2 regions of the Pantoea sp. X-Soil-TKNS-1211 genome follow, and region 1 is predicted to be linked to the other one. Evidence: predicted binding sites of a transcription regulator. Region 1 holds the regulator's gene; the other holds the start of a gene.
What was found. The regulator LexA, encoded in region 1, represses DNA repair genes until DNA is damaged. The targets are predictions, from matches to a motif close to TNCTGTATGTACATACAGNA.

Region 1 (15,988 bases):
ACCTGCTGTGCGCTCAGACCGGTGTAGCTAAACATACCGCGCTGTTTCAGCAGATAATCGAAGTTTTGGTTTGGCAGCTTCTCGCGCAGTACCGCAACCAGCGCCTGACGCATTTCAATGATACGCAGGCGCATCGCTTCCACTTCCGCCAGCCAGTTGTTCAACAGCGCTTCATCGTTTAGCACGCAGGAAACCACCTGAGCACCGAAGTTCGGCGGGCTGGAGTAGTTACGGCGCACGGTAGCTTTCAGCTGGCCCAGCACGCGACCGGCTTCATCGGCGCTATCGCACACGATGGAAAGTCCACCTACGCGCTCACCATACAGTGAGAAGATTTTCGAGAACGAGTTGCTGACCAGCGCGGGCAGGCCCGCAGCCGCAACGGCACGAATCGCATAGGCATCTTCGTTCATGCCCGCGCCAAAACCTTGATAAGCGATGTCGAGGAACGGAATCAGCTCCTGCGCTTTCAGCACCTCAACGGTCTGATCCCACTGCGCGTTAGTCAGATCGGCACCGGTTGGGTTATGGCAGCACGGATGCAGCAGCACGATACTTTGTTTCGGCAGGGTTTTCAGTGCCGCGATAAAGGCATCGAATTTTACACCGTTGGTGTCTGCGTCATACCACGGGTAGGTGCTGACCTCAAAACCTGCGCCGTTGAAGATAGCAATATGGTTTTCCCACGTTGGATCGCTGACCCAAACGTTGGAATTCGGGAAGTAACGCTTGAGGAAATCCGCACCCACTTTCAGCGCACCTGAGCCACCCAGGGTCTGAATGGAGGCGATACGTCCCGCTTTCAGCGTTGGGTGCTCGCTGCCAAACAGCAGCGGTGCAATGGCATTACGGTAGGGACCAAAACCTTCCATCGGCAGATACAGCGAGGCCTGATGCGGGGCCGCTTGCAGGCGTTCTTCCGCTGCGGCTACGGCCTGCAGCTGAGGAATGATGCCCTGCTCGTTGTAATAGAGGCCGATGCTCAGATTCACTTTATTTGCGCGAGGATCCTGTTTGAAGGTTTCCATCAGCGACAGAATCGGATCGCCAGCATAGGCATCAACGTTTTGAAACACGGTGCAGATCTCCATGATTGGTCAAAAAAGTCAGGTAATGATGCATCGTCAAACCCTGTAGCGGCCTGGGCGGTGATTCATGGCGATGATCAGATTTAGGATCACCGCACCCGCTATCGAGGCAAGCAGCATAGGGACGGATACGACAAACAGCGAAGCCAGCACCACGCAGGTATCAACCGCCATTTGCAGTTTCCCGGCACGCAGACCGATGCGATCCTGCAACCAGAGCGCCAAAATATTGACGCCGCCGAGGCTGGCCTTGTGACGAAACAACACTATAAACCCAATCCCCATTACCACGTTACCGAACAATGTCGCATAAAACGGATTTAGTGAGGAAAAATGGATGAACAGCGGGTGCAGATGAGTAAACAGCGACACCAGCCCCACCGCGCAAAAGGTTTTCAGGGTAAATTCCCAACCCATGCGCCGCACGGCCAGCCAGTAAAATGGCAGATTAATCAGGAAAAAGGCGCTGCCAAACGAAAGTGGTGTCAGATAGCTGATTAAGAAGGCAATCCCGGCAGAACTGCCAGTCAGCGCACCCGCCTGCTTCAGCATAATCACGCCAAAGGAGACCATCAGCGTGCCAAGCACAATCGCCAGAGCATCTTCAATGTGGGAATGGGGAATTTTGGTGGGTTCTACAACGTTATCCATGGATTTTTCTCATTGCAATTGATGCGGTTCAAATGCAAAAAACGCACCACATCGGCGACGTCGTGCCGCCGCCGATGGGTGCCAGTGATTATCCAATTGATAACTAAGGCGCTTTATTGCAGGTTTTTGTGCATAGCCTGAAAACTGAATCACTAAGCCATGCACAAATCTGTTATCTGGTGCGCGTTTTTTGCATTTTATTGGCAATAATTGCACCAGACTAGCACATTACGCACTTTTTTGGCGCGTTTTGTGCTCAGGAATTATCATCAAACCGTTCTCTTTTAAACGGCTCAACACCACCGAGGTTTTCACATGGGCCACGCTTTGATGACCCGAAACCAGTTGGCTGATTAATGCGCTGAGTGAAGCCAGATCCGCCACCGCAACTTTCAGCAAATAATCTGCATCACCGGTGGTTTTGAACGCATCCACAATGGCCGTTTCCTGCTCAACCATGCGGTGAAAACTCTCTTCATAATCGGGGGTGTGGTTAATCAGCCGAACTTCAATCAAGCCCACCATACCGAGACCGATAGCATCGGGTGACAAGCGGGCGTGATAACCCAGAATCAGGTTTGCCTGTTCGAGATTGATGCGTCGGCGTGAACATTGGGACGCCGAAAGGCCAACTAAATCACTGAGTTCCTGGTTAGTGAGGCGGCCATTAGATTGTAATAATGTCAGTATCTTAAGGTCGTAATCGTCTACCTGAGTCATTCTGCTTCCAGAGCGTAAATGGGTGCGCTTTGCTACAGATAACCTGATTAAAGCCGGGGTTGTCCAACACTATTTTCTGATGACGTGAAATGCATGCACAGATCGTGCATGCAGAGGGGAACAGAGGATTATTCGTCGTCGTATTGCGGGCCTGCGTAGTTATCAAAACGCGACCAGTGACCGTTGAAGGTTAAACGTACTGTGCCGATCGGTCCGTTACGCTGCTTACCGATGATGATCTCGGCAATGCCTTTCAGATCGCTGTTCTCGTGATATACCTCATCACGATAAATAAACATGATCAGGTCAGCATCCTGCTCGATCGAGCCGGATTCACGTAGATCCGAGTTAACCGGGCGTTTATCGGCACGCTGTTCCAGTGAGCGGTTAAGCTGCGACAGCGCCACCACCGGCACATTCAACTCTTTCGCCAGCGCTTTAAGCGAGCGCGAGATCTCAGCAATTTCCAGCGTACGGTTATCTGACAGCGATGGCACACGCATCAACTGCAGGTAGTCGATCATGATCATGCTCAGACCACCGTTTTCACGATAGATACGGCGCGCGCGCGAACGCACTTCCGTCGGCGTCAGGCCGGAAGAATCATCGATAAACATGTTCTTCTTTTCAAGCAAAATGCCCATAGAAGCAGAGATACGCGCCCAATCCTCATCTTCCAACTGTCCGGTACGGATACGCGTCTGATCTACACGTGATAATGAAGCCAGCATACGCATCATGATCTGTTCGCTGGGCATTTCCAGACTGAAAATTAACACCGGCTTTTCGTGCAGCATGGCGGCGTTTTCGCACAGGTTCATGGCGAAGGTGGTTTTACCCATCGACGGACGCGCCGCGACGATAATCAAATCAGAACCCTGCAAACCGGCGGTTTTTTTGTTCAGATCCTGATAACCCGTATCGACCCCGGTGACACCGTCGTGCGGCGTGGAGACCAGCGATTCAATACGCGATACCGTGGCTTCAAGAATTTGCTCAATGTTCTTCGGGCCATCATCTTTGTTGGCACGCTGTTCAGCAATTTTGAAGACATTGGATTCAGCAAAATCAAGGAGATCTTCACTGCTGCGTCCCTGCGGATCATAACCGGCATCGGCGATCTGGTTCGCTACTGAAATCATTTCGCGCACCACAGCGCGTTCACGCACGATGTCAGCATACGCACCAATGTTGGCCGCACTCGGGGTATTTTTCGCCAGTTCGGCGAGATAGGCAAAGCCACCCGCCATCTCCAGTTCGCCGCGCGTTTCCAGCGATTCTGACAGCGTGATCAGGTCAATCGGCTGCCCGGCTTCCAGCAGGCTCTGCATTTCAGAGAAGATCAGCCGGTGCGAGCGGTTGAAGAAATCCTCTGCAACTACGCGTTCGGAGACGTTGTCCCAGCGCTCGTTATCCAGCATCAACCCACCGAGTACCGACTGCTCCGCCTCAATGGAATGCGGCGGCATTTTCACGCCCTCCAGCTGACGGTCGCGGGTTTCGTTCGATTTGTTGGTGGGTTTATTTCCTGCCATAGTGAATGCATTACCGATCTTTTGGAGTGACGGGCAAGTATAACGTCACAGGATGAACAATCACAGGAGTCAGAATGGCAAAGCGTATTCAGTTCAATGAACACGGCGGCCCTGAAGTACTGCAATGGGTGGATTTTGAGCTCAATGACCCCGCTGAACATGAAGTACAGGTGGAAAATCGGGCGATAGGTATTAACTACATTGATACCTATGTGCGTAGCGGATTATATCCGGTGACGACGAAACCGTCTGGCCTGGGTACGGAAGCGGCGGGCGTAGTAAAAAAAGTCGGTTCTGCCGTAACACGCTTTAAAACCGGCGATCGCGTGGTGTATTGCCAGTCAGCGCTCGGTGCCTACAGCGAGGCGCACAATGTGCATCAAGACCGTCTGGTGATTCTACCCGAGCGCATCAGCTTCGAGCAGGGTGCAGCCTCGTTCCTGAAAGGCCTGACCGTGCAATATCTGCTGCGTCAGACCTATAAGGTCAAAGCGGATGAGACATTCCTGTTTCACGCCGCAGCGGGTGGTGTTGGCCTGATCGCCTGCCAATGGGCGAAAGCACTAGGCGCGCATCTGATTGGCACCGTCGGCTCCACTGAGAAAGCGCAGATTGCCAAAGAGGCGGGGGCCTGGGCCACTATAAACTATCGCGACGAGAATATTGCGCAGCGGGTGAGTGAACTGACCAACGGCAAAAAAGTCGCGGTGGTTTATGACTCGGTAGGCAAAGATACCTGGGAAGCGTCACTCGACAGCTTGCGTCGTCACGGCCTGATGGTGAGTTTTGGGAATGCTTCCGGTCCGGTCACGGGTGTCGATTTAGGGATTCTGAACAAGAAAGGATCGCTGTTTGTCACCCGACCTTCATTGTTTGGTTATATCACTAACCGCCAGGAACTCGACAACGCCAGTGCCGAGCTGTTTTCATTGATTGCCAGTCATGCGATTAAAATCAATGTGCCGGAACAACAGAAATTTGCGTTGAGCGATGCAGCTCAAGCGCATAAGGTGCTGGAAAGCCGCGCGACCCAAGGCTCAAGTCTGCTGATTCCTTGACGCCAGAAAGCAAACGGGGCTTCCCGAAGGAAGCCCCTTTTTCTTTTTTATAGTTCGCGCTGGTGTAGGGACAGCGGCGATGAATTTGTTTCGACTCAACGGCAAATATCCTGACAGAAAACATAAGTAAAAAATATGTTTAATTGCAGATTTCGACTAAGCATTGCTAACTCTGTGATCACCCCCGCATTTAGCGCCAGCTGTTTCTCTCTAACTTACTGATTTTTCTTTTCAGTCGGTTCAGCTTCATTTCACCCTGCGGCGTGGTAAAGGCGCGATACAACCAGACAGCCACCACCGCCAACACCAGCCACGGCAACAATTTAATAACAAGTGCAAATAACCCGCCGAGGAACATCAGCACCGTTGCAACAATCAGCGCGGCAATCACACCCAGCAGCGACACGCCGGTCAGCAGCAGCATGAGGAAAAAGCCGATAACAAATAATATTTCCACGAAGGTTCTCCTGTGTAGGTTACAGGGAGTCCATTACAAGATGCGTGCCAACATGAACCTCTTGCTAAGGCACTGAAATTATTGGAGGTGTTTTGTGGGATGGATGGCGAGAATAGTGAAATTCACCAACTTTTAGTGTGAGTAAAACCGTTTAACCCTATCCGTAGCGGCGCGATTTATCGCGCAATTTCGTGCGCGTTGCAGGAAAAATCCGTGCGATAAATCGCGCCGCTACGGGAGAAGACATCAGGCTTCCTGGGGAATTTTATCCGCCACCAGAGCCAGCGCCGCTTCCAGCACGCGAACATCAGCGCCCGGTTTGTGGGCATTCTCGCTAAGATAACGCCGCCACTGACGTGCGCCTGGGATTCCCTGGAACAAGCCCAGCATATGACGTGTTACGTGGCCAAGATACGTACCTTTCGCCAGCTCCGCCTCAATATACGGATACATGCTACGCACTACCGCCACTGGGTCGACAGCTGGCGTATCGCGACCAAACAATTCACGATCTACCTGCGCCAAAATGCCAGGATTTTGATAGGCTTCACGCCCCATCATCACACCATCCAGATGTTGCAGATGGATTTTGGCTTCTTCCAGCGACTTGATACCGCCATTGATGGCCATAGTCAGTTGCGGGAAATCACGTTTCAGTTGATAGACGCGCGGATAATCAAGTGGGGGTATCTCGCGGTTCTCTTTTGGGCTAAGCCCCGACAGCCAGGCTTTACGTGCGTGGATGATAAACGTGTCGCAACCGCCCTGCTGCGCCACGGTGCCGACGAAATCGCACAGGAAGGCGTAGCTATCCTGATCGTCAATACCGATACGGGTTTTTACCGTAACCGGAATGCTCACCACGTCCCGCATCGCTTTAATACAATCCGCCACCAGCGCGGCTTCGCCCATCAGACAGGCACCAAAACGGCCATTCTGCACGCGATCGGACGGGCAGCCGACGTTGAGGTTGATCTCGTCGTAACCACGCGCTTCCGCCAGTTGCGCGCACTGCGCCAGCGCCGCCGGATCGCTCCCTCCCAGTTGCAGCGCGACCGGATGCTCATCTTCACTAAAGGCCAGATAATCGCCCTTGCCATGAATAATCGCACCGGTGGTGACCATTTCGGTGTACAGCAGCATGTCACCGCTTAGCTGACGGTGAAAATAACGACAGTGACGATCGGTCCAGTCGAGCATCGGGGCAATGGAAAAACGTTGCGAAGAGAAGGTATCGGTCATGAAACGCAGTAAATCCGGGGTTAAGTGATGAGATTCTGCGCAATGATATCACAGGATTGACGGGCGACACAGCCGCCCGTCGGGATGAAGGAGATTGATCAGAAGTTAAAGCCGAGCTGCAACATCGCACCCCAGGTATTGTCGTCGCCAACCGAACCCGCCAGATCAAGGTGAACCGTATTGTTAAACGGTGACAAACCAAAACCAGCGGTGAACACATTGGCGTCATTTGACTTCATATCTGCTCGATAACCGGCACGTAATTGCAGCCAGTCCAGTACCCGATACTCACCACCGACGCCAACGTATTGGCTGCTGTCTTCCGATTTAAAGCGCTTAGTTTGCGTCAAATCGACATCGCCGGTCAGCGTGAAGGCACTGTAGTTCCAGGCCAGACCGGTGGTGACCAGTGGACGGATTTGGTACGTATCACGGTAGCCATTCACTTCTTTGGTATCGATATCACGTGAAATCAGGTTCTGCCCGGTCAGGCCGAATGTCCAGTTATCGGCGAAGTCCGTGGCGATCCCGGCATCGACGTTAAAGCCGGTATCTGAGCTGCGGTAACGGCTGTTGTTGATATCGCTTTTGTCGTAGTTGTAAACGCTGGCGGTGTAGTTATACAGCCAGGTTTTTTGCAGTTTCGGCGTAATACCTACAGAAACCGGATGTCCGGCGATACTGAACTGGTGCGCCACGGCAATACCGTAATCGGTCACTAACGCCGCCAAACCGTTGGCACTGGACGTCAACTTATCCTCATCACCCGGCACCGGAATAACCGTGCCATCGGCGACGCCTTGCAGATAATCGATATCGCTTTGTGACACGTTAGCGCGGATATGCGCTGTGCCGTAGGCTTTGGTCACAAAAGCGAAGGGCAGTGTTTCATTGGGTACCGTAACAGCCAGTGCAACCCCTGCTGAACCATCTGCTTTGTTACCACGCAGATCGCGAAGCTGACTCGCCATATCGCCCGCAGCGGCCTTAAGTTGTGGATAACCGTTGAGGTAATCCTGGAAGGTTAGGTTATCAATGACTTTCTGATAACGGTCGACCGTGTCCGTAATGTCATCAACACGATTAATCAATTTGTCTTTATCAGTAACCTGTATCCCGGCTGAAGGGAAAATGATACTCACGTCATCATCAGGTTTTGCTTTGGTCATTAAAGCCGGGTTTGCCAGTACCGCAGAACTCCAGGTGGAAGAAGCGACTCCCGTCCCTCCCATTGCATCGTTACGTGCGTCGTACCATGTACCTGCGGCCAGGGCCGAAGAGGAAAGAAACACGGCATTCAAAACAACAAGATAACTAATACTTTTGCGTCTGAATAATGTCTTCACCATTTGCCTGCCATCACCTTTAAATGTCGTGACCACGTCATCGACGAAACAATTTACCAGCCCTTATTGTGAACCCGGGCTAACGATTCATTGCTGTGAAATGAAAGGAAATAGCACTGCTATTCGCAGAATTGACTGCTGACGCACCAATCTGTCGTGTATTTATGCAAAAAAATAAACGGTACTTAAATTAAGGCCAGATATTACTTAAGCCCTTTTGAACCTTAGACGCTAAGTCGGTGAGTTGCAAAGCAAAAACCGATAAGCCAATTTAATGATGCTGTAGCAACGAGAAATGACGATAGCCGGGTGAGACAGGAAGGAAAACAATTGTGCCGCTAACCTGATGAAAAAATGAAATTTTACTGATCATGTTGAGGAAAAAAAGCAATCACAGCAGCGTAAAAATTTGTGTGATAAAATAACATCACCTGCAACCTGGAGAACGCTTATGTCAAATCTGTCGCCCGACCAACTGCTCACCCAGGCAGAAACGTTATGCCTGCAACGCGGCGTACGTCTGACCTCACAACGCGCCGAAGTACTGCGTCTGATGGCCGAAAAGAATGGATCGATCAGCGCCTATGATTTGCTGGATCAGCTGCGGATCAGTGAACCCCAGGCAAAACCGCCGACGATTTATCGTGCGCTGGATTTCCTGCTGGAGCAGGGATTTATCCACCGTGTGGAATCCAATAACAGTTATGTGGTTTGCCATCATTTCAATGAACCGGCACACACCTCAGTCATGCTGGTGTGTGATCGTTGTGCTGCGGTCAGTGAAAAACACGCACATGGTGTGGAAAAGATCATTGCTGGCCTGGCTGAACAAGCAAGTTTTGCCCTACGCCACAGCGTAATTGAAGCACATGGGCTGTGTGAAAACTGTGTCGAAGTGGAAGCCTGTACGCATCACGAAAGCTGCGATCACGATCATCAGGTGGAGAGTAAAAAGCGGGGTAAAAAAGGATAGAGGGCACATCCCTGTGCCAGCCCGATCTTCACGATCGGAGGGCAGGAGCATCGTCCTTAAACGGGTCCGTTACCAGTGATAATCCTTGTTGTGACTTTCCCAGTCTTTAACTTCTCGCTCGGCCTGATCTTTTGCGTAGCCGTAGCGTTCCTGAATTTTACCCACAAGCTGATCGCGTTTACCTTCAATGACCGTCATATCGTCATCCGTCAGCTTGCCCCATTTTTCTTTCACTTTCCCTTTGAATTGTTTCCAGTTTCCGCTCACTTCGTCTTTGTTCATAACCCTTCTCCATGTCATGCAGAGTGATGGTAGTGGAATACCCAATCCCCAGTGGGTAAAACCAACATAACGCGCTACTCATTCGCGCTGATAAGGATAATTATAGTAGACAATGAATAATAGTTAGCACACTTACAGATTATTCTGTATCCAGAGTCTCATTGTTCGTGAGTCGCAAACCAACTGTCAGCACGCCAGTGGCGATGCCAAATCCACCACAGCGTTAGCCCGCGCATTGCCAGAAATACCGTCACCGCCAGCCATAACCCATGATTACCCAGCCAGGGGAGCGTCAGTAAAGACAGACCATAACCGAGCGCCGCCAACGCCATACTGTTACGCATTTCCCGGCCGCGCGTCGCACCGATAAACATGCCATCCAACAGGTAGCACCACACGCCCACTAACGGCATTACCACCTGCCACATCAGGTAGCGATCGGCCACTTCCCGTAGTTCTTCCAGCGAAGTCAGCAGCGCTACGATATGTGCGCCAAATAACGCATAGATCACCGCAAACACCAGTGCCACCAGGCCCGCCTGGCGGCAGGCTGCGTGCCAAATCAGCAATAATCGGCTGCGGTCTTTCGCTCCGACCGCTTCACCAGAACAAGCCTCTACTGCATACGCGAAACCATCCAGTGCGTAAGCGGTGAAAGTCAGGAACATCAACAGAACGGCATTGACCGCCACCACATCCGGGCCGATACGCGCGCCGAATATCGTCAGTGACGCAAAACAGATTTGGACCAGGAAAGAGCGCAACATAATGTCGCGGTTGAGGTGAAACAGGCGAGCAGCATCACCGCGCCAACTCTCCTTCAGCAAGGAGAAATCAATACCGCGCAGCTTCAATACCCGTGCCACCATCCATAATCCGACAGCAAGGGTGACGTATTCTGCCAGTGCCGTTGCCGCCGCCGCGCCCGCCACTCCCCAGCGCAGACCCAGAACAAACGCCAGATCCAACAGGATATTGACCAAATTCCCCACCACCAGCAGCACCACTGGCGCACGCGCATATTGCACGCCCAATAACCAACCGAGGATCACCAGGTTCGCCAGCGTGGCGGGAGCACTGAGCCAGCGAATCTGGATAAAGAGTTGTGCCTGCTGCTGAATCACGAGGCTCCCTCCCATTAGCACCGCGGCCAGATTGCTGACAGGCGTGCGCAGCAAAATAAATAGCACCCCGGCCACCAACGCGATTAGCAGCGGTTGGATGAGCGCCCGTGCCAGTGCCGTTTTATCGCCCGCGCCAAAAGCCTGGGCGGTTAACCCGGTCGTGCTCATACGCAGAAACAGCAGCAGCATAAAGATGAAACTGGTCGCCGTGGTGCCTACTGCCACGCCACCGAGATATATGGGGCTATCGAGATGCCCAATGACGGCGGTATCAACCACGCCCAACAGCGGAATGGTGATATTGGAGAGGATCATAGGCAGCGCCAGCCGCCAGAGTGCTTTATCAGAGGAGGAAAACAGCTGCATCAGCCCATCCCGGTTTGCTGCACAACAGTCTGGTCAGAAAATGATACTACGGCAGCGTAGGAAGGCTGCCGTAGCGGGGGGGAATTAAGGTATCAGAGCCACTCACCGTTGCGCACAATGCCAACCGCCAGCCCTTCCACCGTCAGAGACTGCTCACGGGTATCGACAACAATCGGCTGGAAGTCACTGTTTTCCGGCAGAAGTTGCACAATCGCGCCCTGCTTTTTCCAGCGTTTTACCGTCACTTCGTCGTCAATACGCGCCACCACAACCTGGCCGTTCCGCACTTCCTGCGTTTTGTGTACCGCCAACAGATCACCATCCATAATGCCGATATCTTTCATCGACATGCCGCTAACGCGTAGCAGGAAATCCGCAGTGGGTTTGAACAGGTTAGCATCGACCTGGTAGTGCGCTTCAATGTGTTCCTGCGCCAGCAAAGGTTCACCCGCAGCGACACGGCCAATCAATGGCAGCCCCTCGCTGGCTTCTTCTTCCATTAATAAGCGAATACCGCGCGAAGCGCCGGAGACGATTTCAATCACGCCTTTGCGCGCGAGTGCTTTCAGGTGTTCTTCTGCCGCATTAGGTGAGCGGAAGCCCAGTTGCGCAGCAATTTCCGCACGCGTTGGCGGCATGCCTGTCTGGTTAATATGGTCGCGAATCAGGTCATAGACCTGTTGCTGCCTGCTGGTTAATGCTTTCATCCCGCCCCCTGGTTGTTTATACAGTCGCTGTGAGTATATACAGGTATTGGCGAAATGAAAACCAAAACTGAGGGAAAAATCAGCGAGTTGATGATCTCGGAATCCTTATCGCAAATGTGACCAAAGCAGCGCGATCCAGACAAACAACGCCAGTAAGATAGCCAGTAAGACGGCAGCTGATCCCATATCTTTCGCACGGCCCGCCAGAGGATGACGCTCCTGACCAATACGGTCGACCACCGCTTCAATAGCACTGTTCAGGATTTCCACAATGACCACCAGCACCACGGAACCAATCATTAGTACGCGGGAGATGGCATCAACATCCAGCCAGCACGCCACTATAATTGCTACTAACGCGGCAATGGCTTCCTGGCGAAACGCCGCCTCATGCGACCAGGCTGCGCGCAATCCCTGCCAGGAATAACCGGCTGCTTTAACTATCCTGAGAATACCGGTGACGTTTTTTGCCATGTCGTTGAACCCTTTACTCGTTTTGACGTCAATGTCTGGGCAGCCAGAGATGGTGCAGCCACAGATCTTCGCGGCACTTTCTGGTATGCTTGCCGCGCTTTGCTAACAAGAGGCTTGAAGTTGTCTATGTCAGGTTGGCGTAAACTTTATTATAAATTATTGAATTTACCACTCTCCATTTTGGTAAAGAGTAAGGCCATTCCCGCCGATCCCGTGTCCGAGCATGGGCTGGATCCGACGCGGCCGATCCTGTATGTGCTGCCTTATGATTCCAAGGCCGATCTGCTCACGCTGCGTTCGCAGTGTCTGAAACACGATCTGCCTGATCCGCTCGCACCGCTGGAAATAGACGGCGCTTTGCTGCCGCGTCACGTGTTTATCCACGATGGACCACGCGTGTTCCCGTATTTCGTGCCGAGCATGGAGTCCGTGAAGTTGTTTCACGACTACCTCGATCTGCATCGCAGCAATCCGGAGCTGGATGTACAGATGCTGCCGGTGTCGGTGATGTTTGGCCGTGCGCCAGGACGTGAAGTTCAGGGGGAATCCACTCCTCACCTGCGTATTCTCAACGGTGTGCAGAAGTTCTTCGCCATTCTCTGGCATGGCCGCGACAGCTTTGTGCGCTTCTCGCCGACCGTTTCGCTGCGCCAGATGGCGACCGAACACGGTACGGATAAGTCAATCGCCCAAAAACTGGCGCGGGTGGCACGGATTCACTTTGCGCGTCAGCGTCTGGCTGCCATTGGCCCGAGTTTGCCTGCCCGTCAGGATCTGTTTAATAAGCTGCTGCAATCCAAAGCGATTGAAAAAGCGGTGGAAGATGAGGCACGCAGCAAAAAGATCTCACACGAGAAGGCACAACAAAACGCCGTCGAATTGATGGAAGAGATTGCCGCCGATTTCTCATATGAAGCGATTCGCGTTACCGACCGCGTCATGGGTTGGATGTGGAGTCGCCTCTATCAAGGGATCAACGTGAATGGCGGTGAACGTGTGCGTCAGCTGGCACAGGATGGACATGAGATTGTCTATGTCCCCTGCCATCGCAGTCATATGGATTACCTGCTGCTCTCTTACGTGCTCTACCACCAGGGACTGGTGCCGCCACACATCGCTGCGGGTATCAACCTGAATTTCTGGCCCGCCGGGCCGATTTTCCGTCGTCTCGGGGCGTTCTTTATTCGCCGTACGTTTAAAGGCAACAAGCTCTACTCCACCGTTTTCCGCGAATATCTGGGCGAGTTGTTCAATCGCGGCTACTCGGTTGAATACTTCGTGGAAGGCGGCCGCTCACGTACGGGGCGTTTGTTGGACCCGAAAACCGGCACCCTGTCGATGACGTTACAGGCCTTGCTGCGCGGCAGCAGCCGTCCAATCACCTTCGTGCCGATTTATATTGGCTATGAACATGTGATGGAAGTCGGCACCTACGCCAAAGAACTGCGCGGTGCCGCGAAAGAGAAAGAAGGCTTTATCCAGATGGTGCGTGGCCTGCGTAAGCTGCGTAATCTTGGTCAGGGCTATGTGAACTTCGGTGAGCCACTGCCGCTGGTAAACTATCTGAACAAACACGTACCAGAATGGCGTGAAGCGATCGATCCAATCGAACCCCAGCGTCAGGCCTGGATGACACCCGCCGTAAATGACATCGCTAACCGCCTGATGGTGCGGATTAACGATGCCGGTGCTGCCAACGCCATGAACCTGTGCGTCACCGCGCTGCTGGCTTCTCGTCAACGTTCACTGACGCGCGAACAACTGATTGAGCAACTGGAGTGCTACACCCAGCTGCTGCGCAATGTGCCCTACTCACCGGAAGCCACGGTGCCGGATCTCAGCGCTGAATCCCTGCTGGATCACGCAATGGGCATGAATAAGTTTGAGACCGAGCAGGACAATATCGGCGACATCATCATCCTGCCACGTGAGCAGGCGGTGTTGATGACCTACTATCGCAACAACATTCAACATATGTTGGTGATGCCGTCGTTGATTGCCGCGATCGTGCAGCAGCACCGTGAAATCAGTGAAGCTGAATTGTTGCGCCAGGTCGCCCTGGTCTATCCGATGCTGAAGAGTGAACTGTTCCTGCGCTGGAGCAGTAACGAGTTGCCGGAGTTGATTCAATCGCTGTGCAACGAAATGGCGCGTCAGGGTCTGATCACCCAACAAGATGGCCTGGTGCAAATGACCACCGCGCGCTATCGCACACTACAGCTACTGGCAGCAGGTATTCGTGAAACGCTGCAACGTTTTGCCATCACTTTCTCGATCCTCAGTGCCAAGCCCACCATTAACCGTGGCACCCTGGAAAAAGAGAGTCGCACGCTGGCGCAACGTCTGTCAGTACTGCACGGCATCAACGCCCCTGAGTTCTTTGATAAAGCCGTGTTCACCGCGCTGGTGCTGACGTTGCGTGATGAAGGCTATATCAGCGACGGCGGTGATGCTGAGGTGGATCGTACCCAAGCCATGTGGCAAATGTTGGCCGAGTTGGTCACCAGTGATGTGCGTCTGACCATTGAGAGCGCTGTCGCCCACGATTAAGGTACTCAATAAAAAGCCGTCACCCAGTGGATGACGGCTTTTTTGATTCAACAACCGCGTGATAAATCGCGCCGCTACAGCAAATCAATAAACGGTTGAGTATTCAACAAAATACCGATAAACAAGACCAGACCAACGTAGTTATTATTGAGAAACGCCTGGAAGCAGGGGTCGCGCTCGCGCTGGGCAATCAGCTTCTGCTGATGAACAAACAAGCCCGCCGCTAATAACAACGACCAGTAAAACGCCCCATTCAGATTCAACAACCCTCCCACCAGTACCATCAGGCCCAGCGTTACCAGTTGCAACAATCCGATGATGAGTTTGTCATAACGACCAAACAGAATCGCCGTCGACTTGACGCCAATTTTTAAATCATCGTCTCGATCCACCATGGCGTATTGCGTATCGTACGCGACTGTCCAGCACAGGTTGGCAATAAATACCAGCCAGCAAACAAGAGGTAAGGACTCACTAACTGCCGCCCAGCCCATAGGAATGGCCCAGCCAAAAGCCGCACCCAGCACCACCTGTGGCAGGTGGGTATAACGCTTCATAAAGGGATAAACCCAGGCCAGCGCCAGGCCCACTACGGACAACATAATCGTCATGCGATTCATGGTCAGCACCAGCAAAAACGCCAGCAAAGCTAAACCCACAAACAGTAACTTCGCCTCTTTCTCTGACACCAGCCCACTTGCCAGCGGACGTGCAGCAGTACGTTTGACATGCCCATCCACTTTACGGTCAGCGTAGTCATTGATGACGCAGCCCGCAGCGCGCATCACGATGACCCCCAGCACAAACACCAGCAGCACCGAGAGCGGAGGAATCGCCATGCCTGATAACCACAACGCCCATAGCGTGGGCCACAACAACAACAGTGTGCCAATCGGTTTATCAATGCGCATCAGGCGACTGTAGGCCTGTAATTTATTTATTCCCAGGGTCTTTTGCACAATCCTTATCCTTAATCCAGCGCGCGATAAAGTGGTGACGCCGGTAAAAACAGTTCAGTTAACAACAGCGGTTTGCCGGAGAGACGTAAACGCGAGCGACGTCCCCACAACGCGCCCACCTGGCCGGGGTCGATAAAATCACGTGTCAGGCTGGAGTCGGCAAACAGGTAACGCCCGAGTGGGCGCGTGCCAAGCTGCTGGAGCATCTGCTCCGGGCCGTTAAGCGTGCTTTCCGGCACCAGGGTACGGCCAGCCAGCCAGGGAACGCCATCACCACATAACAAAATTTCCCGCAGCCAGAAGCGCTGATCGGCAGGTAACAACGCGCCTTCCTCTTCCAGTTCGCTGGCGTCAACAAAGGCTTCGCGTACCAGTTGCACCGTGACGTGCTGGCAATGCTGTTCAAAGCGCCGCGTCATTGAGTCTTCCTCCATCAGCCAGTCGAGCAGTGGCGCG
Region 2 (15,988 bases), 1.5 Mb from region 1:
GCTCAACATCTACATGGCTAAGTCTCCACCAGCCCGCTCTGACAGCGGGCTTTTTTATGCAGATTTGATCATCAACACAAATAAATAAAACAACGTTTCATTTTTATTGAATTCATATCCCATCCTGCCTAAGATGCCAACAGACCCGCATCGGGACCTATTCCTTCTTATATCCAGAGGCCTGAGATGGACGTACGTCAAAGTATTCACAGCGAACACGCCAAAACCCTCGATACAGCTGCCCTGCGCCGCGAATTTCTAATCGAAAACATTTTCACCCCGGATGATTACACCCTGACCTACAGCCATATCGACCGCATCATCATCGGCGGCGTAATGCCGATAACGCAGCCGGTGACCATCGGTAGCGAAGTGGGTAAACAGCTGGGTGTGAGCTATTTTCTCGAACGCCGCGAACTGGGCGTGATCAACATCGGCGGCCCAGGGCTGATTGTGGTGGATGGTACAACCTGGGAGATTGGTCATCAGGAGGCGTTGTATGTCGGCCAGGGGGCGCAACAGGTAATTTTTCGCAGCAGCGAAGCCAATCATCCAGCGAAGTTTTATTACAACAGCGCCCCGGCGCATACCCACTACCCGGACAAAAAAATCACCCTTGAAGATGCCGTCAAAGCCACGCTGGGTGACGCCGCCACCTCTAATCGTCGCACCATCAACAAATTTATCGTGCCGGATGTGTTGCCGACCTGTCAGCTGACCATGGGCCTGACGCGCCTTGACGAGGGTAATCTGTGGAACACCATGCCCTGCCACACCCATGAACGCCGCATGGAAGTGTATTTCTATTTCGATATGGCCGAGGACAGCGCGGTGTTTCATATGATGGGGCAACCGCAGGAAACTCGTCATCTGCTGGTGCATAACGAACAGGCCGTGATTTCGCCAAGCTGGTCGATCCATGCGGGTGTCGGCACCCAGCGCTATACCTTTATCTGGGGCATGGTGGGGGAAAACCAGGTGTTTGATGACATGGACCACGTCCGCGTGAGTGCATTGCGCTAGAGCAGAAGGAGAAGATGATGATTCTGAATGCTTTTAATCTCGAAGGAAAAATCGCGCTGGTCACCGGTTGTAACACCGGACTTGGTCAGGGGATGGCAATCGGACTGGCGCAGGCGGGCTGCGATATTATTGGCGTCAATCGCGCCGGTCCTGATGATACTGCGGAAAAAGTTGCCGCACTGGGACGCCATTTCTGGCCGATTCAGGCCGATCTCACCCATCCCGCCATCGTGCCGCAGGTGGTGGAACAGGCAGTAGCACAGGCAGGACGCATTGATATTCTGGTCAATAACGCGGGAATTATTCGCCGTGAAGATGCGCTGAACTTTAGCGAAAAAGACTGGGATGATGTGATGAATATCAATAGCAAAAGCCTGTTTTTCCTCTCTCAACAGGTGGCGCGCCAATTTATAGCCCAAGGGAATGGTGGCAAGATCATTAACATTGCGTCGATGCTTTCCTTCCAGGGCGGTATCCGCGTGCCCTCCTACACCGCATCGAAAAGCGCCGTCATGGGGCTGACGCGGTTGATGGCTAATGAGTGGGCGAAGCACGGCATCAATGTCAACGCGATTGCCCCTGGCTACATGGCGACGAATAACACGCAACAAATCCGCGATGATGAGTCACGCAGTGAAGAGATCCTTGCGCGTATTCCGGCCGGACGCTGGGGCGATCCAGGCGACATGATGGGTCCCGTGGTGTTCCTCGCCTCCAGCGCATCGGATTACGTCCACGGTTATACCCTGGCGGTGGACGGTGGTTGGCTGGCTCGCTAAGCTACTCTTTTCCCGCGTCATTCTGGCGCGGGCATCCTCCTAAATTCACGCCTGGTTACAGCGTCACATATTCTCATTTACTGGATAAATCCCTATACTGGATGCATCGACAGTTTGCAGCCAGGTTTAATCATGACGGCCGAAGGCCACATCATTTTCGCCATTGCCAGTGCTATTTTTGCCAAGCGCGCGGAGCTTACGCCGGTAATGGCCAGTGCCGATTGGTGGCATCTGGTGCCCGCTGCGCTGCTGACCTGTTTGCTGCCGGATATTGATCATCCCAAGTCGGTGTTGGGACAACGGTTGAAGTGGTTATCTCAACCCATTGCGCGCGCCTTTGGCCATCGGGGTTTTACTCACAGCCTGCTGGCAGTGGCGGTGAGTTTATGGCTGTTCCAGATTAATGTGCCCACCAGTTGGCCTGTCCCCGCCGATGTGTTGCAGGGCATGACCCTGGGTTATCTCAGTCATATTGTCGCTGATATGCTGACGCCGGCGGGCGTGCCGCTGCTGTGGCCCTGCCGTTGGCGCTTCCGTTTACCTCTGCTCAATAGCCAGAAAGGCAATCAGCTGGAACGCGCCCTGTGCCTGGCGTTGGTGGGTTACGCGTTATGGTTCCCACCCGGATTGCCATCTTTTGGTGCAAACGGCTGGCCCGAACAACTGTTTAATACCCTACAAAATGGCGTGGGACGGATAATAAACAGCCAAAACGAGTAATAATCAGACAACATTCAGCATAAAGTTATAATCAATTCCATTTGGATATAAGCCTGCCCATTTATGAACTGTTAACATGCCCGGATTCCTTTCAGGAATCACCTGTATTCCGCGCCTGTACATGCAGAGGCGCGGCAAATCTCTGGAGTAGAGCATGGATTTTCCCCTGATTATTAATCTCGTGGTGTTCGCCGCACTGCTGGTGCTGCTGGCACGCATCGGTAATGAACGCTGGAGCCTGTCAAAACGCGTATTGACTGGCCTGGTGATCGGCGTGTTGTTTGGTCTGGCGCTGCAAACCATTTACGGTGAGAACAGCCCGGTGGTGAAAGCCTCCATTGGCTGGTTCAACATTGTCGGTAACGGCTATGTGCAACTGTTACAGATGATCGTCATGCCGCTGGTTTTTGCCTCGATTCTCAGCGCCGTGGCACGCCTGCACAATGCCTCTTCGCTGGGTAAAATCAGCGTACTGACCATCGGCGTGTTGCTGTTTACCACGGCGATTTCAGCGTTGGTGGGTGTGATGGTGACCGGCCTGTTTGGTTTGACGGCAGATGGCCTGGTGCAAGGTGCGCAGGAAACCGCGCGTCTGAACGCGATTCAGAGCAATTACATTGGCAAAGTAGCCGATCTGACGGTGCCCCAGTTGTTGCTCTCGTTTATTCCTAAGAACCCGTTTGCCGATCTTACCGGCGCCAACCCGACCTCAATCATTAGCGTGGTCATTTTTGCCGCGTTTCTCGGCGTGGCCGCGTTGCAGTTGCTGAAAGATGACAAAGCAAAAGGCGAACGCGTGCTGGTGGCGATCGACACCCTGCAATCCTGGGTAATGAAACTGGTGCGTTTGATCATGAAGCTCACGCCTTACGGCGTGCTGGCGTTGATGACCAAAGTGGTGGCGGGATCTAATCTCCAGGACATCATCAAGCTCGGTGGCTTTGTCGTGGCCTCTTATCTGGGTCTGGCAATCATGTTTGGCGTGCACGCCCTGCTGCTCTCTTTCAACGGCATCAACCCGCTACGTTTCTTCCGTAAAGTGTGGCCGGTAATTACCTTTGCCTTTACCAGTCGTTCCAGCGCCGCCAGTATCCCGCTGAATGTGGAAACCCAGACGCGTCGCCTTGGCGTACCAGAATCGATCGCCAGTTTCTCTGCCTCCTTTGGTGCCACCATTGGTCAGAATGGCTGTGCCGGTTTGTATCCGACCATGCTGGCGGTGATGGTTGCCCCGACGGTAGGTATCAATCCGTTTGACCCGCTGTGGATTGCCACGCTGGTGGGAATCGTGACGCTCAGCTCGGCCGGAGTGGCCGGTGTTGGTGGCGGTGCCACCTTTGCCGCCTTAATCGTGCTGCCCGCCATGGGTCTGCCGGTAACGCTGGTGGCGTTGCTGATCTCCATCGAACCGCTGATCGATATGGGCCGTACTGCGCTCAACGTCAATGGTGCGATGACCGCTGGCTCCCTCACCAGCCGCTGGCTCGGTCTGACTGACAAAAAAGTACTGGAAAGCGACGACCACGCCGAACTGGCACATCGCTAATCTTCTGCCTGAACCGTAGCAGCGCGATTTATCGCGCTGTTTTTTATCGCCGCGACGCTCCCCCCTCCTCAATCCCAGGCAATCATGGCGCTACCGTCAGGAAAGTGTTAAGCATGGTAAATAGAGGAAAAACCAGCCACTTTTCGCTTGTGTTTTAGCGTTGAAAAGCCAATCCTGCTCCCAGTCATAGCAGGAGAACTACCGATGAAAAAAGTTATCGCCTCCGTGCTGGCGTTAACCTTATTAACACCAGCCATCGCCCTTGCCCACCCTGGTCCGTGGGGACCTGGTCCTGGACCACATTGGGGTGGACCCGGTCCATTACATTTCTTACCCGATGCCGCAACTGCGGTGTTGATTGGCGGCCTGACCTATTACCTGCTGAACGGCAGCTACTACCAACGTCAGGGTGATACCTACGTTGTGGTGCAACCTCCGCAATCCGTCCCGGTCGAAGGCATGCGTGTGCTCGACTTTAACGGCAAACGTTATTACGTGCAGGATGGTCATTACTATCAGCGCGATATTAACGGCAGCTATAACGAAGTACCACGCCCCTACGGTTTATAAAACGCACATAAAAACGGCCCGTCACTGACGGGCCGTTTTTGCTATTCTGCTGCCGCTTACTGCGTCGCCTGCGGGTCAGTATCGTACTCTTTACAGCTCTGGAAGCCGTAGTTCATCACGTGACCGGTATCGTTATAGCTGACAAAGTAAGTCTGAAGCTTGCCATCACGCTCGCCCAGCACATAGGTCTGGCAGGTGCCGCGCGCATGTACCATGGTGATCTCAGTAGAGGGTGCTCCGGCAATCTGACGCACTTGGTCACGGGTCATCCCTTTTTTCACATCCTTCACCACAGGTTTCGTTACGAAGCTCTCGGCACGATCATAAGCCGTACAACCAGAGAGCGCTGCCAGCGTTAAGGCCGCAGCGATACATCCCAGCACTTTATTCATCTTGTTGTTCCTCATTACTGTGTCCATGTAACCTTAAGCCTGGAACATAAATCCAGATTAATCAATTTTATGGCGGCATATTCAGTTTGTTCCGAAGCGTCAGGATTGCGTAAAAGTGCCTGTGTTCCCGCGTCTGGCTCCGTATAATTGCCTTATGAGAATGAGCACTCTCAAAACTATTTTCAGGGCGGTTATGACCAGACAACGAGAGAACAAAGACGAACGCCACCGTCAGCGTCAGGATGAAATCATCCGCGCGGCACGTGACTGCTTTCGGCGGGAGGGCTTTCATGCGGCCAGCATGGCGCGGCTGGCTTGCGCCGCCAATCTCAGCGTGGGGCAAATCTACCGCTATTTCCCCAGTAAGGACGCCATCATTGAAGAGATGGTGAAACGGATTGTTGATGACCGTGTCGCTGCGATGCGCGATCGCGTCGACAGCGATCAGATCGCCACCACTCTTGCCTGGCGTGAAAGCCTGAACCCGGAAGATGAATTGCTGATGCTGGATGTCGCCGCCGAAGCTGGGCGCAATCCACGCGTTGCGGCGATGCTGGCAGCAGCAGACGCGCGTATGTTTAGTCATGCCCGGCAGAAAGTCCGGGCCAGCCATCCTGAATTGAATGACGAACAGGTTAACGCCTGCGTCGAAGTCCTGGCCGTGTTGTTTGATGGCACGGCCCTGCGTCGCCTGACGCCACAGAAAGCGTCAGCGGCTGCCCTACAACAGCTTTATCAGAACCTGATTTCACTCCTAATAAAGACAGAGGATAAATGACACCTGCACCTTCTAACCGCCTGGTTTATGCCATCACGCTTGGCCTGCTCGCTGCACTTGGGCCGCTCTGTATCGATCTCTACTTGCCCGCTCTGCCAGAACTGGCGCAGGACCTGCACACCGAAACCGCCACCGCACAGTTAAGCCTCACCGCGACACTGATCGGCCTCGGTGCCGGCCAGCTACTGTTCGGCCCGTTGAGCGACAAATTTGGCCGTCTGCGCCCTTTGCGGATCTCACTGCTGCTGCTGTTTGTCGCCTCAATCGGTTGTGCATGGGCGCAAGACATCAATCAACTGTTGGTGGCGCGTTTGTTTGAAGGCCTGGCGGGCGGCGGCGGCGCGGTGCTCTCGCGTGCTGTGGCGCGCGATATGTACAGCGGTTATGAACTGACGCGCTTTTTTGCTCTGCTGATGCTGGTTAACGGTCTGGCACCCATCGCCGCTCCGGTACTGGGTGGTTTTATGTTAACCGTGCTGAACTGGCGCGGCATTTTTATGGTGTTGGGGGCGGTGGCAATTTTGCTTATTCTGCTGACCCGCTGGAAACTCCATGAAACGCTGCCGGAAGAAAAACGCAATCGGGGTTCCATTTTCTCCGCCTGGGCTGCACTTGGCGAGGTATTTACCCATCGTGCCTTTATGGGATTCTGTTTAACACAGGGTTTCATGATGGCGGGGATGCTCGCTTACATCGGCGCATCACCGTTTGTCCTGCAACAGATCTACGGTCTGTCTCCGCAAGCCTTCAGTTTCTGCTTTGCCGCCAATGGTTTCGGTCTGATTATTGCTTCACAGACCAGCGCCCGCCTGTGCCGACGTTGGGGTGAATACCGGGTACTGAAAGGTGGCCTGCTGCTGGCCTTTGTCGCCTCCGCCTGTCTGCTGGTGGCGGGCATCATCGGTGCGTCGCTGCCGGTGATTCTGCTGCCCTTGTTCTTCACCATCGCCAGCAATGGTGTTATCGCTACCACCGCCTCCTCGCTGGCGATGCAGAGCCAGGGCCACCGCGCGGGCAGCGCCTCGGCGGCAATTGGCGTCACCATGTTCACCCTCGGTGCCATCAGCGTACCGCTAACTGGTCTCGGCGGTACCTCGGTGCTGAGCATGACCGGCACCATTTTTGGCTGTTTTATGTTATCGATCGTGATGTTTATCCTGCTGGCGAAGAAGCCGAAAAGCGCCTGATTTGCCAGCAAATAACCCGAACAACAAGCCATACGGCTTGTTGTTTTGGGCCAGCCGCGTTAGCTTTAGCAAATGATTCGCATTGTGCCGTCCGGCAACTGACTTGAGGAGAGGTTCATGTCACTGCAGCAGGAAATCATTGAAGCCCTTGGTGTTAAACCCGTCATCGATCCCCAGCAAGAAGTTCGTGTCAGCGTTGATTTTTTAAAGTCGTACCTGAAAACCAACCCGGGGATTAAGACCCTGGTACTCGGCATTAGCGGCGGTCAGGATTCCACGCTGACAGGCATTCTGTCACAAACCGCCATCCGTGAGTTGCGCGCAGAGACCGGTGACAACGACTACACCTTTATTGCCGTACGTCTGCCTTATGGCGTGCAGGCTGATGAGCAGGATTGTCAGGATGCGTTGGCCTTTATCCAGCCGGATCGATCGCTGGTGGTCAACATCAAAGAAGCGGTGCTGGCGAGTGAGCGCGCCCTGCAGGATGCCGGGATTGCCCTGTCGGACTATATTCGCGGTAATGAAAAAGCCCGCGAACGCATGAAAGCCCAGTACAGCATAGCTGGAATGACCAAAGGAGTGGTGGTAGGCACTGACCATGCTGCCGAAGCGGTCACCGGTTTCTTCACCAAATATGGTGATGGCGGCACTGACATCAACCCAATTTTCCGCCTCAACAAAGGCCAGGGTAAACAGTTGCTGAAACTGCTGGGCTGCCCGGAGCATCTTTACCTGAAGCACCCAACGGCTGACCTCGAAGATAATCGTCCAGGATTACAGGATGAAGTGGCTCTCGGCGTGACCTATCAGTTGATTGATGCCTATCTGGAAGGCAAAACCATTGATGCGGCGGCCGCTAAAATCATCGAAGGCTGGTATCTGAAAACCGAGCACAAACGTCGCCCGCCGATTACCGTGTTCGACGATTTCTGGAAAAAATAACCCCATCCGGCGTTTTCCATTTCGGCTCGGAAAACGCCTCTTTTTGCCTGGTCTGAATACTTTTTTATGCCTGCACATTTACCGCGCGCGACACTGTTTGGCCTGAGCGCGATTTTACTCTGGAGCACCACCGTTGGCCTGTTGCGCAGCGTGAGTGAAGCCTTTGGCGCCACTGGTGGCGCGGCGTTGATTTATACCACTACGGCGTTATTGCTGTGCCTGACGCGTGGCCTGCCTGATTTCCGCCAGATGCCGACGCGCTACTTGTGGGGCGGCGGTCTGCTGTTTGTCGGCTATGAAATCTGTCTCGCGCTGGCGATTGGTCTGGCGCAGGATCGAGCGCAGTCGCTGGAGCTGGGGATGATCAATTACCTGTGGCCCTGTCTGACCATCGTGTTTGCTATTCCAATCAACCAACAACGTTTCCGTCTCTGGCTATGGCCGGGATTGCTGTTGTCGCTGGCGGGAATTGTCTGGGTGCTACAGAGCCGGGGCGGCAGTTCATGGTCGCAGCTCGGACATAATCTGCTGAGTAACCCGCTGGCGTATGGACTGGCGTTTATCGCCGCTTTTGCCTGGGGGCTGTACAACAACGTGACGCGCCGTTATGCCAACGGCAAAAGTGGCGTCAATCTGTTCTTTATCATCACGGCGCTGGCGTTGTGGAGCAAATTCGCCATTACCGAACAGGTCAGCTCGCTGCATTTCAGCCTGATCCCGGCGCTGGAGGTGTTGTTTATGGGCGTCTCCACCGCAGTGGCCTATTCAGCGTGGAACCACGGTATTCAACACGGCAATCTAACGTTACTGGCAACGGCATCTTACTTTACGCCAGTGCTGTCGGCGTTGCTGGCTTCGCTCTGGCTCGGGCTAACCCCGTCCCTGATCTTCTGGCAAGGCGTGCTGATGATCACCCTCGGTTCGTTGATTTGCTGGCTGGCGACCCGCCGCCTGTAACGGGTGGCGAGAAAATCGCCACCCTGATATACTGGATGGACAACCAGTAAGCGGAGTCCTCCTTGGTCAGACGAGCCACAAGTTACCGCCTTGAATTTGATGCGGCAGCCATTTACCAATATCCCGAACATCTGCGCCAGTGGCTGGAAGGTTTACCGAATCAGCCCGGCGTGTATGTTTTCCACGGCGAAAGCGAAAACCTGCCGTTGTATATCGGCAAAAGCGTTAACCTGCGCAGCCGTGTGATGTCCCATTTCCGCACCCCCGACGAAGCCAGCATGCTGCGCCAGGCAAGGCGCGTCAGTTGGATCCCCACCGCGGGCGATCTTGGCGCGCAGTTACTGGAAGCGCAGATGATTAAAACTCAACAGCCGTTGTTCAATAAGCGCCTGCGTAAAAACCGCCAGCTCTGCTCAATCCAGCTTAACGACACCGCACCGCAAGTGGTTTACGCCCGCGATCTCGATTTCTCCAGCACCGCCAATCTGTATGGCCTGTTTCGTAGCCGCCATGCCGCGCTGGAGAAGCTGAAAGGCATCGCCGATGAACAGCGCCTGTGCCACGGTTTGCTGGGGCTGGAGAACCTGCGCAGCGGCCGAGGGTGTTTCCGTGCCGCACTTAACCGCTGTGCCGGTGCCTGCTGCGGCAACGAGTCGCCAGAGGCGCATCAACAGCGCTTGCAGCAGGCACTGGAGGCGTTACGGGTGGTGTGCTGGCCGTGGCCCGGCGCGGTAGGGATGGTGGAACGTGGCGCGACCATGACGCAAATCCACGTGATCGATCATTGGTTCTGGCTGGGTTCGGTGAGTAACGAAGCAGAAGCGCGCCAGCTGCAACGGATACCCCAAGGTTTTGATCACGATGGTTATAAAATTCTCTGTCGTCCGCTGTTGTCGGGCGAGTTCCCGTTGATCGCGCTATAAAAGCAAAACCGCCGACGCTGCCCAAAGCATCGGATGCGATGGACAACGTCGGCGGTCTCAAACCCTCATGCTATCAGCGGATTATTCGCCATCAGCCGGTGGTGGCGGCATCTTACCATCGTGCGGGCGTTTCTCTGTCAGACGTTTCTCAAAGTTCGCGTTGAACTGCTTTTTCTGCTCCGGCGTCAACACGTTATAGAGTTTGTTCTGCGTTTCCATCATCGCCACAGCACGTTCTTTGGCATTGGCGGTCATTTTTTCCGCCTGTGCTTCTGCTTTCGCCCGGTCGAAGGTGTCAGAGGCAATCAGCGCGTGGTTAGCGCGACGCTCTTCCAGCGACGGACGTTGAAAGTCTTTGTGGCTTTCACGCATGATGTCATGCATCTGTTTTTTCTGCGCGTCGGTCAGGTTCAGACCTTTGAACATCATGTCCATACCACCATGACGCATCGGCGGCTTATGCATGGATTTCTCGCTGCCAGCTGGCGGAGGCGTCAGGTTGTCTGCCGCAGCATGGACGATATTGGCAGCACCGAGAGCCATCGCGGTAGCCAGGAAGAGGGAAGTCAGTTTACGCATAATATTGTCCTTACTTTTCAGTTTCATGACGACAGCCTGTGTCGCGTCTTCGGAAACAAGCATACGACGCTGAACGTCAACTACTCAGAGGCTGAGTAAAGCCCTGAAAGCATAAAAGACAGATATCAGGCGATCATGGAGAGAATAAGAAGAAACACGTGAGGAATTGCAAAAGAGTATGACGAATAAGGCAAAAAACGCAGGAATTAAGGAGGAGTGTAACGGTATTGTCGGCGTAGCGAAAGGATAATTCGCACAACCGTCCCCTTGTCGCGGCGTAATTTATCGCGCGATGGAGACACGCGCGATAAATCGCGTCGCTACAACGTCAGAGCCTGAGTTTGCTCGTTCTCTTCCACCAGCATCAACCCGGCACGCAATCCCGGTGCGACATTTGGATTGGGGAACAAAACATACTCGCGCGCCTGTTGTACGTAGTAACGGGTATCCCCCTCCTCCGCCAACAACGTCCCCTGCGGGAAAGCGGTAAAGTTGAGCGTACCAGGTCCCATATGCAGCACAAACTCTTCACCGTGGCGGGTGATTTGCTGGGCCACGTGATAACGTCGTGGCGCAGTTTGCACCTCCGGCAGTGCTTCGCCATACAGTAACGCGGCCAATGCCTGCTGTGCTGCGCTGAACTGGGTAAGATCGTTCTCCCCAAACGGCAGCGCCTTGCCCAGCTCCAGCGTACAACTGGCGGCGGCATAATGCTCACAACTGAAATGAGTAAAAGTGCCACCGGGTGAACGGTGGAAAACCAGCGCTTCCAGCCCGGCGGCGGCCAGCCAGTGCATAAAATCCTCTGGCCACGGACGTTGATTGAGTGGCATCACACCAAAACGTGTGTGATACGAACCGCGAATAGCGGTATGTAAATCGAGATGCCAGCGGGTTTCTGTTGTCAGGCAGGTATGCCAGAACGTTTCCAGCGCCTGCTCCAGCCGCAGCGCACGCCGCGCCTCCGGCACATCAGACACCTGCTGCCAACGTCCGCCAAACAGACGATTGATATCGTATTGCTGATAACGTTTGCCGCTGCGCATTGCCTGCGGATTCCCCAGCAGCACCAGCAGCCGCACTGCCAGCGGTTTTTCGCCGCGTAGCAAGGACGTCAGTAGCAGGTTAAGGATCTCTACCGGCGCGGTTTCATTACCGTGGATACCCGCAGACAGCACCAACGCCTGCGACGTTGGGGTATGCGGGGTCAGGGACAGAATGCCCTCATCCAGCCACTGCCAGCTGAGGTGGGCGTTTTGCCCGTGACGCTCCAGCGGCACCCGGCCAGACAATGTTTGCTGTAAAAAATCCTGCATTCTTTCTCCTTACGTAAAACAAGGGGCGACACATGCGCCCCCAAGCGTTAGCGCTGAAATGCGTAGACAGAACCTAAGTCTAGCAGCTGTGTCAGCTCATCTAACGCAGTACGCCCTTCACGTAGCAATTGTGGATCGGCCAAATCCGCCTGGGTTAAGCGATCGCGATAATGGCGATCGACCCAATCATTCAGGACACCGAACAGGCGGTCGTTCATCAATACCGCCGGATTCAGCGCCTGACGCTCCGCTTCCGTCAGTACCACACGTAGCCGTAAACAGGCCGGGCCACCGCCGTTGTACATACTTTCGCGCAGGTCAAACACCTTCAGTTCCCGAATCGGCCCACCGCTCTCCACCAGTTCAGTCAGATAACGCCATACGCCGCTATGCTGGCGTGACTCCTCCGGCAAGACCAGCAACATGCCGCCGTCAGCACGTTGTAGCAGCTGGCTGTTAAACAGGTAAGTATTGACCGCATCGGCCACTGACACTTTATTGCGCGGCACTTCAATCGCGCAGAAACCGGGGATCCGCGCCTGCAAATCGGCCAGCAACTGAGGCTGATTGACAAAGGCGTCCTCATGACAGAAGAACACCTGCTGGTTACTCACCGCGATAACATCGTTATGGAACACGCCCTGATCGATAACCGTCGGATTCTGCTGGGCATACACTGTCCGTGCATGATGCAGCTGATGCAGACGCGCCACCGCCTCACTGGCTTCCCGCGTCTGGCGTGCCGGATAGCGTAGCGGTTCTGCACCTTGTGACTTCCCGTCGCGGCCATAGACAAACAGTTGTACCCCGGTGTCACTATAATCCGCGCCGAAACGATTATGGTTAGCCGCCCCTTCATCACCAAACAGCGCCACCTGCGGCAACGCATCATGGACGCTGAAATGTTGCGGATCGCGGAAGATGGCACGCAGCAAATCGGCGGTTTCCGGTGCTTCAATCGCGCGATGGAATTTGTTGTTAAGGTTAGCCACAGTAAAATGCACGCGACCATCGGCACTGTCGGCAGACGGAGAGACAGTAGCGGCATTCGCTACCCACATTGCCGAGGCGGAACTGGCCGCTGACAACAGTTGCGGTGCTTGTTTCGCCGCCTGCGCCAGCACCTGTTCATCGCTGCCGCTGAAACCCAACTGGCGCAGTAACGGCAGATTGGGACGTTCATGCGGTGGGATCACTCCCTGCACATAGCCCATATCCGCCAGCGCTTTCATCTTCAGCAACCCCTGCTTCGCCGCGAGACGCGGATTCGACGGCTGCAACTGGTTACGTGTCGATGCTTCATTACCGAAAGATAATCCGGCGTAATGGTGCGTTAGCCCCACCAAGCCGTCGAAGTTGGCTTCAAAGGCTTTCATTCAGATGCTCCCGCCGCAGAGAAGTCGAGACCTGGTGACAGCGTGCCCGGCAGATCAAGGCTGGGGCTTTCCAGCGAGGCCATCGGCCACGCACAGTAATCCGCCGCATACCAGGCGCTGGCACGGTGGTTGCCGGAGGCACCAATGCCACCGAAGGGTGCGGAGCTGGCCGCGCCGGTCAGCGGTTTGTTCCAGTTAACGATACCGGCGCGCGCTTCCAGCAGCAGTTGATCAAATTGCGCACGATCAGGGGAAATCAAGCCACAGGAAAGACCGTAGCGCGTCTGATTTGCCAGACGAATCGCCTGCTCAAAGTTGTCATAACGCACCACTTGCAACAGCGGGCCGAACACTTCTTCATCCGGCAATGACCGCACGTCGGTCATATCGATGATACCCGGCGTGATGATGGCGCTGTCGCGATCGGGCCAGTGCATTCCCAGCAACACTTTGCCTCCGAGATCCACGCGCTTTTGCCAGGCGGCATAAATCTGTCCGGCAGCGGCCGGGGAAATCACGCTGCCCATAAAAGGTTGCGGCTCAGCATTCCAGGCGGCAGGTTGCAAGCGGGTGCTTACCTCAACCAGACGTTGCAGAAAGGCATCGCCTGCTGCACCACGTTTCACCAGTAGACGGCGGGCGCAGGTGCAGCGTTGCCCGGCGGTGATAAACGCCGACTGAATAGCGATATGCACCGCACCATCGATATCCGCCGGATTCTCGACGATCAAGGCGTTATTGCCGCCCATCTCTAATGCCAGCATTTTTTCCGGCTGCCCGGCAAACTGCCGATGCAGGTGATAACCGGTTGCCGCACTGCCGGTAAACAGCAGGCCATCAATCTGACTCTCCGCCGCCAGTGCCTGGCCGGTATCGCGTCCTCCCTGCACCAGGCCAAGCACTCCGGCAGGGATGCCCGCTTTTTGCCACAGCTGCACGGTTTTTTCCGCCGTCATCGGTGTCAGTTCACTGGGTTTGAAGACCACGCAGTTGCCAGCCAACAAGGCAGGCACGATATGGCCATTCGGCAGATGACCGGGAAAGTTATAGGGGCCAAACACCGCCAACACGCCGTGTGGACGATGACGCAGCGAGCTTTCCCCTTCTGCCGTTTCACCGGTGCGGCTGTGGTAAGCCTTTATTGAGATAGCGATTTTGTTGATCATCGCCTGCACTTCCGTCAGCGTTTCCCAGCGTGGTTTGCCGGTTTCACGGGCGATGGTCTCAGCCAGTTCATTTTTATGTGCTTCCAGCTGTCGGCCAAAGGCTTCCACCAGCGCCTGGCGCTCAGCCAAGGGTTTACGCGCCCAGTGAGGAAACGCAGCGCGTGCCGCTTCACATGCCGCTGCGACCTGAGAGGGTGACGCGGACTTGCCCTGCCACAGGGTGTCCCCGCTGACCGGATTGAGTTTGCTGAACGCTTCAGCGCCGCCGGTCAGCCATTGGCCGTTAATAAAATGCGTCATGCTTTTTTCTCCTCGCGACCCAGTGTGACCACACGCAGGTTGTCGCCATATACACAGCACAGCGCATCACGCTGACTGTCGTTGAGACGCACGCGGCCGGAAGCGATATCTACCGGCAGCAACGCCACGCGAAACTGTTGATAATCCAGATTAGCGACCAGGCACAGCGGCCACTCTTCGCTGGCTTCACCGGCCACCGCCGTTAGCAGCTGACTTTTACGAATGGCGCGGATGCGGTCGATTTCACACTCCAGCGTCGGGCCGCCGTCGAAAATGTCGACGTAATTGAGGTAGCGGAATCCTTCGGCTTCCAGCACCGCACGGGCAGGCGCGGTTTTAGGATGCACCACGCCGATCACTTTCTGCGCCTCTTCGCTCAGGTAGTGGGTATATAACGGATGTTTCGGCATCAGTTCGGCGATAAACGCTTTCTGCCCGGTGCCGCTCAGGAAATCAGCTTTGCTGAATTCCATCGAAAAGAAGCGGCTGCCTACGCTGTCCCAGAAGGGCGAATGGCCGTTGTCATCACTGACGCCGCGCATCTCCGCCACCACATGCTTCATAAAGCGGTCGCGAAAATTTGCCATAAACAGAAAACGCGATTTAGACAGCAGATAACCATTTTTGCCATCGCGATAGTCAGGATCGAGAAACAGCGTGCACAATTCACTGCTGCCGGTATGGTCGTTACTCAACGACAACGTCGGCAGGCTGGCATACACATTCAGCTCTTTAGACGCATGGACTTGGGTGCCGACCCGAAAGTTGTACCAGGGATCCTGTAAACCCACCGCGACTTCAATGGCACAAATGCCCACCGCGCGATTGTCTTCACTGTCAGCCAGTACAAACACGTATCCCTGCTCGGCGCGCGGCAGCGCACCCTGCCAGGTCTGCAAAGAACGTTCGATACGCGCCTGTAAGGTCGTGCTATCCGCCGGTAGCGACGTCAGGCCGCCACCGGTTTTGCCCGCCAGCGACAGCAACTGCGCAAGGTCGTCACGTTCGACGGGGCGGATTACCATCATGATGCTGCTCCTTTGAGCACGCGTTCACAGGCTCGGGCGAAACGCGCCAGCCCTTCTTTGGCTTCCTGTTCACTGATATTCAGTGCGGGAGCAAAGCGCACCACGTTAGCTCCGGCAATCAGCACCATGACGCCCTCCTCTGCGGCGGCGAGGTTGAACTGTTTGGCTTTACCGGCAAAATCATCATTCAGCACGGCACCAATCAGCAGACCCAGGCCGCGGATCTCTTTAAACAACGGCAAACGCTGATTCAGTTCCTCCAGCGCCGTGACAAACCACTGATGGCGCTCAGCCACCCCGGCCATAAAAGCAGGCTGATTAATCAACTCGACCACTTTACCGCCTACTGCCCCGGCCAGCGGGTTGCCGCCGTAGGTGGTGCCGTGTGTACCTACACTCATCA

Region 2: a site for LexA is predicted at 1,898-1,917, ahead of AC6I8W_RS09205 (metal-dependent hydrolase). Genes of this name have one in related genera too.

What each region holds. Positions count from the first base shown of each region.
Region 1 is NZ_AP035953.1:362,273-378,260, reverse strand. Features, by position in the region: gene AC6I8W_RS01665 (amino acid aminotransferase) at 1-1,076, opposite strand, end outside; gene AC6I8W_RS01660 (YitT family protein) at 1,125-1,739, opposite strand; gene AC6I8W_RS01655 (Lrp/AsnC family transcriptional regulator) at 1,968-2,459, opposite strand; gene dnaB (replicative DNA helicase) at 2,588-3,994, opposite strand; gene AC6I8W_RS01645 (quinone oxidoreductase) at 4,069-5,052, shown strand; gene pspG (envelope stress response protein PspG) at 5,243-5,509, opposite strand; gene dusA (tRNA dihydrouridine(20/20a) synthase DusA) at 5,756-6,751, opposite strand; gene AC6I8W_RS01630 (conjugal transfer protein TraF) at 6,850-8,100, opposite strand; gene zur (zinc uptake transcriptional repressor Zur) at 8,549-9,070, shown strand; gene AC6I8W_RS01620 (CsbD family protein) at 9,140-9,352, opposite strand; gene dinF (MATE family efflux transporter DinF) at 9,511-10,842, opposite strand; gene lexA (transcriptional repressor LexA) at 10,935-11,549, opposite strand; gene AC6I8W_RS01605 (diacylglycerol kinase) at 11,655-12,023, opposite strand; gene plsB (glycerol-3-phosphate 1-O-acyltransferase PlsB) at 12,150-14,573, shown strand; gene ubiA (4-hydroxybenzoate octaprenyltransferase) at 14,648-15,532, opposite strand; gene ubiC (chorismate lyase) at 15,544-15,988, opposite strand, start outside.
Region 2 is NZ_AP035953.1:1,904,607-1,920,594, reverse strand. Features, by position in the region: gene hxpB (hexitol phosphatase HxpB) at 1-21, shown strand, start outside; gene kduI (5-dehydro-4-deoxy-D-glucuronate isomerase) at 187-1,023, shown strand; gene kduD (2-dehydro-3-deoxy-D-gluconate 5-dehydrogenase KduD) at 1,041-1,802, shown strand; gene AC6I8W_RS09205 (metal-dependent hydrolase) at 1,935-2,522, shown strand; gene AC6I8W_RS09200 (L-cystine transporter) at 2,677-4,068, shown strand; gene AC6I8W_RS09195 (DUF6515 family protein) at 4,273-4,638, shown strand; gene osmE (osmotically-inducible lipoprotein OsmE) at 4,695-5,030, opposite strand; gene AC6I8W_RS09185 (TetR/AcrR family transcriptional regulator) at 5,224-5,808, shown strand; gene AC6I8W_RS09180 (multidrug effflux MFS transporter) at 5,805-6,995, shown strand; gene nadE (NAD(+) synthase) at 7,113-7,940, shown strand; gene yddG (aromatic amino acid DMT transporter YddG) at 8,007-8,897, shown strand; gene cho (excinuclease Cho) at 8,960-9,820, shown strand; gene spy (ATP-independent periplasmic protein-refolding chaperone Spy) at 9,902-10,399, opposite strand; gene astE (succinylglutamate desuccinylase) at 10,720-11,715, opposite strand; gene astB (N-succinylarginine dihydrolase) at 11,763-13,091, opposite strand; gene astD (succinylglutamate-semialdehyde dehydrogenase) at 13,088-14,557, opposite strand; gene astA (arginine N-succinyltransferase) at 14,554-15,585, opposite strand; gene AC6I8W_RS09135 (aspartate aminotransferase family protein) at 15,582-15,988, opposite strand, start outside.